DNA from 2 places in the Streptomyces sp. NPDC088923 genome. Region 1 is predicted to be linked to the other one. Evidence: predicted binding sites of a transcription regulator. Region 1 holds the regulator's gene; the other holds the start of a gene.
What was found. Region 1 encodes HrcA, which represses chaperone genes, less so after heat shock. Its sites were predicted from a motif close to TTNGCACTCNGNNNNNCNGAGTGCNAA; they were not measured.
Positions count from the first base shown of each region.

Region 2: the regulator HrcA is predicted to act here: its motif matches at 1,346-1,372, upstream of groES (co-chaperone GroES).

Region 1 covers NZ_JBIVIO010000001.1:1,692,705-1,696,112, forward strand. The annotation lists gene ACIP4O_RS07685 (MBL fold metallo-hydrolase) at 1-654, opposite strand, end outside; gene hrcA (heat-inducible transcriptional repressor HrcA) at 947-1,963, shown strand; gene dnaJ (molecular chaperone DnaJ) at 1,964-3,109, shown strand; gene ACIP4O_RS07700 (nitronate monooxygenase) at 3,284-3,408, shown strand, end outside.
Region 2 covers NZ_JBIVIO010000001.1:952,510-955,917, forward strand. The annotation lists gene ACIP4O_RS04560 (methyltransferase) at 1-64, opposite strand, end outside; gene ACIP4O_RS04565 (polysaccharide deacetylase family protein) at 228-1,274, shown strand; gene groES (co-chaperone GroES) at 1,515-1,823, shown strand; gene groL (chaperonin GroEL) at 1,987-3,408, shown strand, end outside.

The DNA.
Region 1 (3,408 bases):
CCCCGGCACGTACACCGCCTCGTCACCGCCCAGCGCGAGCAGCCGGTCCAGAGCCTCGGGCCACCGCGCCGGGACGGCGTCGCTCCCCGCCTGCGGCTCGCCCGATTCCTCCACGAGATCCCCACAGAAGACCACCGTCCGCTCGCCCGGCACCACGAGCGCGAGGTCATGGCCCGAGTGCCCGGGCCCCACGTCGGCGAGCAGCACGCGCCGCCCGCCGCCGAGGTCGAGCGCCGACTCGCCGCTCACCGGCTGGTCCGGGCCTCGCAGCAGGGCCGCGGACCGCCTCGCCTCCGCGGTGTCGAGCCCGTGCCGTACCGCGTCCTCGCACAGACCGGCGCGGCCGGACTCCGTACCGAGGAGCGACTCGGCGCCCGCCGCCGCGTACACCGGGACCGCGAAGGCGGGCGCGCCGAGGACGTGGTCGAAGTGCGGGTGCGTGAGTGCGAGATGCGTCACGTGCGCGCCGTCCCCGAGGAGGCGTTCCGCCGCCCGCCGCGCCGCCTCGCCCTGCGCGAGGCCCGCGCCCGGGTCCACGAGGAGCGCCGCCCTCTCGCCCCGTACGAGCCCCGCCGTGCAGTCCCAGCCGGGCAGGCGCAGCCGCGCCACACCCGGCGCCGGGCGCTCCCACTCCGGCAGTTCGGTCAAGTCCATCGCGCTCCCCGCTCGTCGGTGGCGGTGCGAGACGACCGGCCGCTGTGCGCCCGCCGTCCCCGCCCCGTCCCGGCCGTCCCTCCCGACACCCTGCCCCGTTCCGTCCCCCTCACCCCGGTACGAGCCCGGCGCGAGGTCGGCGGGCCGCCGGTGAAGTGCCATAAAGCGCTGCCCGGCCTTGCCCGGGGCCCACCGTACGGCCGTACACTGGCCGGGGAAGTTCTGGCACTCAGACAGGGCGAGTGCCAGGCCCGGACCGGAGGCTCCGGCCGGAGGCCAGGGAGGTGGCGGCGTGCTCAGCGAACGCAGACTCGAAGTCCTGCGCGCCATCGTCCAGGACTACGTCGGCACCGAGGAGCCCGTCGGCTCCAAGGCGCTCACCGAGCGGCACAGTCTCGGCGTCTCTCCGGCCACCGTGCGCAACGACATGGCGGCCCTGGAGGACGAGGGGTTCATCGCCCAGCCGCACACCAGCGCGGGCCGTATCCCGACCGACAAGGGCTACCGCCTCTTCGTCGACAAGCTCGCCGACATCAAGCCGATGACCGCGCCGGAGCGCCGCGCCATCCAGAGTTTCCTGGACAGCGCGGTGGATCTCGACGACGTCGTGGGCCGGACCGTGCGGCTGCTCGCGCAGCTCACGCGGCAGGTCGCCGTCGTGCAGTACCCCTCGCTGACGCGCTCCACCGTGCGGCACGTCGAGCTGCTCTCGATGAGCCCCGCGCGCGTCATGCTCGTGCTGATCACCGACACGGGCCGCGTCGAGCAGCGGATGATCGACTGCCCGGCGCCGTTCGGCGAGACCTCCGTGGCCGATCTGCGGGCCCGGCTCAACAGCCGGATCTCGGGCCGTCGCTTCGCCGACGTGCCCCAGCTCGTCCAGGATCTGCCCGACTCCTTCGAGCAGGAGGACCGCGGCACGGTCGCCGTCGTCCTGTCCACGCTGCTCGAAACGGTCGTCGAGGAGACCGAGGAACGGCTCATGATCGGCGGCACGGCGAACCTCGCGCGCTACGGGCAGGACTTCCCCCTCATGATCCGGCCGGTGCTCGAGGCGCTGGAGGAGCAGGTGGTGCTCCTGCGGCTGCTCGGCGAGGTCACCGACCCGCGGATGGCGGTCCGGATCGGTCATGAGAACGCCTACGAGGGGCTCAACTCCACCTCGGTGGTGTCGGTCGGTTACGGTTCGGGCGGCGAGGCAGTCGCCAAGCTCGGCGTGGTCGGACCGACCCGCATGGACTACCCCGGAACGATGGGAGCGGTACGCGCAGTGGCTCGTTACGTCGGACAGATCCTGGCGGAGTCGTAAGTGGCCACGGACTACTACGCCGTACTCGGCGTGCGCCGCGACGCCTCCCCGGACGAGATCAAGAAGGCCTTCCGTCGGCTGGCCAGGGAACTCCACCCTGACGTCAACCCCGACCCGAAGACCCAGGAGCGGTTCAAGGAGATCAACGCCGCCTACGAGGTGCTCTCGGACCCGCAGAAGAAGCAGGTCTACGACCTCGGCGGCGACCCGCTCTCGCAGGCCGGCGGCGCGGGCGCGGCCGGTGGTGGCTTCGGCGGCGCGGGCTTCGGGAACTTCTCGGACATCATGGACGCGTTCTTCGGTACGTCCCAGCAGCGCGGCCCGCGCTCGCGGACCCGCCGGGGCCAGGACGCCATGATCCGGCTGGAGATCGACCTCAACGAGGCGGCCTTCGGCACCACCAAGGAAATCCAGGTCGACACCGCGATCATCTGCTCGACCTGCAACGGCGAGGGCGCGGCTCCGGGTACCTCGGCGCAGACCTGCGACATGTGTCGCGGACGCGGTGAGGTCTCGCAGGTGACGCGGTCCTTCCTGGGCCAGGTCATGACCTCGCGGCCCTGCCCGCAGTGCCAGGGCTTCGGCACGATCGTGCCGAACCCGTGCCCCGAGTGCGCCGGTGACGGCCGTATCCGCTCGCGGCGCACGCTCACCGTGAAGATCCCGGCCGGGGTCGACAACGGCACGCGTATCCAGCTCGCGGGTGAGGGCGAGGTCGGCCCGGGCGGCGGCCCCGCCGGTGACCTCTACGTCGAGATCCACGAGACGGCCCACTCCGTCTTCCAGCGGCGCGGCGACGACCTGCACTGCACGGTGACGATCCCGATGACGGCCGCCGCGCTCGGCACGAAGGTGCCGCTCGACACGCTCGACGGGACCGAGGACGTCGACATCAGGCCGGGTACGCAGTCGGGCCAGTCCGTGCCGCTGCACGGGCGCGGGGTCACGCATCTGCGCGGGGGCGGGCGCGGTGACCTCATCGTGCACGTCGAAGTGCAGACGCCGGGGAAGCTCGACGCGGACCAGGAGCGGTTGCTGCGGGAGCTGGCCAAGCTCAGGAACGAGGAGCGGCCCACGGGGCAGTTCCAGCCGGGGCAGCAGGGGCTCTTCTCGCGGCTCAAGGACGCGTTCAACGGGCGGAGCTGAATGTTCCACAGGCGGGCGGGGCGGTAGTCGCCGCGGTCCGGGGCGGGCCTCTCGGGGCTCCGCCCCGGACCCCGTTTCGGGGCTCCGCCCCGGACCCCGCTCCTCAAACGCCGGAGGGGCTTGGGATACGGGTCCCGTGAGCGCCACTGGTGCGGCTCGTGGGACGATTTTGGGATGTCCTCTGTGTTCGGCGAGTTGTTGCGCCATCCTGTTGTGCAGGCTCCGATGGCCGGTGGTGCCTCCTGTCCTGAGCTGGTCGCCGCCGTGTCGGAGGCCGGGGGGCTCGGGTTTCTCGCCGG
Region 2 (3,408 bases), 740 kb from region 1:
GCAGCTCGGCGAGGAGCGCACTGCCCTCGGGGGTGCGGAGGGCAAAGAGATCGTCGAGGTCCACGCGGCCATTGTCGGGGGCGGGCGGGAGGGGGGCGGTACGGGGGAGGGGCGACGGCGCCCGCGCGGCGTGCGCCGTACCGCTGTGCGCGTGGCAGTGGTGGGCCGCTCGGCTGACGGCTCGGCGTGGTGCGGGCGCGGGGGCCGGGGCGGGGGAGTGTCAGGGCATGGGAAAGATACGGTTTACCGCCACGAACCCGCGCAACTCCGGCGTCGGCCCGGCTCTCGCCCGCTCCGTCGCCCTCCTCGGCGCCGCCCTGCTCCTCGCGGGCTGCGCGGGCGCGGAGATACCGTCCCGTACGAACTCCGCGCCCGGCGGACCGGCCTCCGGGGCCCCCGCCTCCGGGGCCCCCGCCTCCGGGGTCACCGCCTCCGAGGCCCCCGCCCTCGGCGCCCCCGGTCCCGCCGCTCCGCGCGGGCTCGCCGAGGAGGCGCGGCAGGGGGCCGAGGCGGTACGCGGGGCGGTCGAGGCGGAGGCGCGCGAGGCGCAGGCGCGCAAGGCCGCGCTCCTCGCCGCGGCCCACCGCTGGGGGCTCCCGCGGGTTCCGCTTCTCGCGCCGCCCCCGCCCCGTACGAAGGTCCCGCCGCCCACCCGGCGCGGGTTCGAGGTGAGCGGGCCCCGTACGGAGGCGCTGCCGCCCGTCTTCACGCGCGTCCCGACCAGCGACCGCGTGGTCTTCCTCACCATCGACGACGGCGTGAACCAGGACCCCGAGACGCTCCGCATGCTGCGCGAACTCCACGTCCCGTACACGGCCTTCCTCAGCGACGACGCCGTGGACGGCGGCTGGGAGTACTTCCGTACGGCGCGGGAGCAGGGCGCGTCCCTCCAGAACCACACGTTGCTCCACCGCTACCTCCCGGGCCTGGACCGCGCGACCCAGCGCCACGAGATCTGCGGCATGCAGGACAAGCTGCGCCGCCACTACGGGCGGGGCGCCACGCTCTTCCGGCCGCCGTACGGGAGCTACAACCGCGACACGCTGGAGGTCGCCCGCTCCTGCGGCATCCGCGCGATCCCGCTGTGGGAGGCGGAGGTCTTCCCCGGCAAGGTCGTCTACCGCGACAGCGATCTGCACCCCGGCGACCTCGTCCTCACGCACTTCCAGGGACGCGCCCAGTGGAACGGCTCGATGGCCGACGCCCTTCGCACGTTCCTGCGCACCGTCACCGAGAAGGGGTACGCGGTGGCCCGCCTGGAGGACTACATCTGAGTCCAGAGGGGGAGAGGGGCCTTCCGGGACGTCGTCCGGAAGGCCCCTTTTCCGCTTCGCGCGGCACTCGCCTGGCACTCCGCTTGACCGAGTGCTAATCGCGGTCATAGTCTCGCCTCTGGCACTCCCCACCGGAGAGTGCCAAACAGCGACGGGCAGTCCGGCACCCGCGACGACGGATTACCGGTCGCCACCCAATGACTTATTCACCCCGTGATCTCCGAAGGGGGAGGTCGGATCGTGACGACCGCCAGCTCCAAGGTTGCCATCAAGCCGCTTGAGGACCGCATCGTGGTCCAGCCGCTCGACGCCGAGCAGACCACGGCCTCTGGCCTGGTCATCCCGGACACCGCGAAGGAGAAGCCCCAGGAGGGCGTCGTCCTCGCCGTGGGCCCGGGCCGCTTCGAGAACGGCGAGCGCCTGCCGCTCGACGTCAAGACCGGCGACATCGTGCTCTACAGCAAGTACGGCGGCACCGAGGTGAAGTACAGCGGCGAGGAGTACCTCGTCCTCTCGGCCCGCGACGTGCTCGCGATCATCGAGAAGTAAGCAACACCCCGGTCGTTTCCGGGTCTTTCCCGGACCACCCGGCTTTCGCAACGAGCCGCGCCCCCGGACCCCGTCCTCTTCGACGCCGGGGCCACCGGGGGCGCGGTCGTTGTGGTCACCCACGACTTTCCCGAGTTTTTCCCGAGAGGGCTGAATCGCTGCCATGGCGAAGATCCTGAAGTTCGACGAGGACGCCCGTCGCGCCCTTGAGCGCGGCGTCAACAAGCTGGCCGACGCGGTCAAGGTGACGATCGGCCCCAAGGGCCGCAACGTCGTCATCGACAAGAAGTTCGGCGCCCCCACCATCACCAACGACGGTGTGACCATCGCCCGTGAGGTCGAGGTCGAGGACCCGTACGAGAACCTCGGCGCCCAGCTCGTCAAGGAGGTGGCGACCAAGACCAACGACATCGCGGGTGACGGCACCACCACCGCGACCGTGCTCGCCCAGGCGCTCGTGCGCGAGGGCCTGCGCAACGTCGCCGCCGGCGCGTCCCCGGCCCTGCTCAAGAAGGGCATCGACGCCGCCGTCAAGGCCGTCTCGGAGGACCTGCTCGCCACGGCCCGCCCGATCGACGAGAAGTCCGACATCGCCGCCGTCGCCGCGCTCTCCGCGCAGGACCCGAAGGTCGGCGAGCTGATCGCCGAGGCGATGGACAAGGTCGGCAAGGACGGTGTCATCACCGTCGAGGAGTCCAACACCTTCGGCCTGGAGCTGGACTTCACCGAGGGCATGGCCTTCGACAAGGGCTACCTCTCCCCGTACATGGTCACCGACCAGGAGCGGATGGAGGCCGTCCTGGAGGACCCGTACATCCTCATCAACCAGGGCAAGATCTCCTCGATCCAGGACCTCCTGCCGCTCCTTGAGAAGGTCATCCAGGCCGGTGGCTCCAAGCCGCTCCTGATCATCGCCGAGGACGTCGAGGGCGAGGCGCTCTCCACCCTCGTCGTCAACAAGATCCGCGGCACCTTCAACGCGGTCGCCGTCAAGGCGCCCGGCTTCGGCGACCGCCGCAAGGCCATGCTCGGCGACATCGCGACCCTCACGGGCGCGACCGTCATCGCCGAGGAGGTCGGCCTCAAGCTCGACCAGGCCGGTCTGGACGTGCTGGGCTCCGCCCGCCGCGTGACCGTGACGAAGGACGACACGACGATCGTCGACGGTGGCGGCCAGCAGGCCGACATCGACGGTCGCGTCGCCCAGATCAAGGCCGAGATCGAGACGACGGACTCCGACTGGGACCGCGAGAAGCTCCAGGAGCGCCTCGCGAAGCTCGCCGGCGGCGTGTGCGTCATCAGTGTCGGTGCCGCGACCGAGGTCGAGCTGAAGGAGAAGAAGCACCGTCTGGAGGACGCCATCTCCGCGACCCGCGCCGCGGTCGAGGAGGGCATCGTCTCCGGTGGTGGCTCCGCGCTCGTCCACGCCTCGAAGGTCCTCGCCGACTCGCTCGGCAAGACCGGCGACGAGGCGACCGGTGTCGCGGTCGTCCGCGCCGCCGCCGTCGAGCCGCTGCGCTGGATCGCGGAGAACGCGGGCCTCGAGGGCTACGTCATCACCTCGAAGGTCTCCGAGCTCGACAAG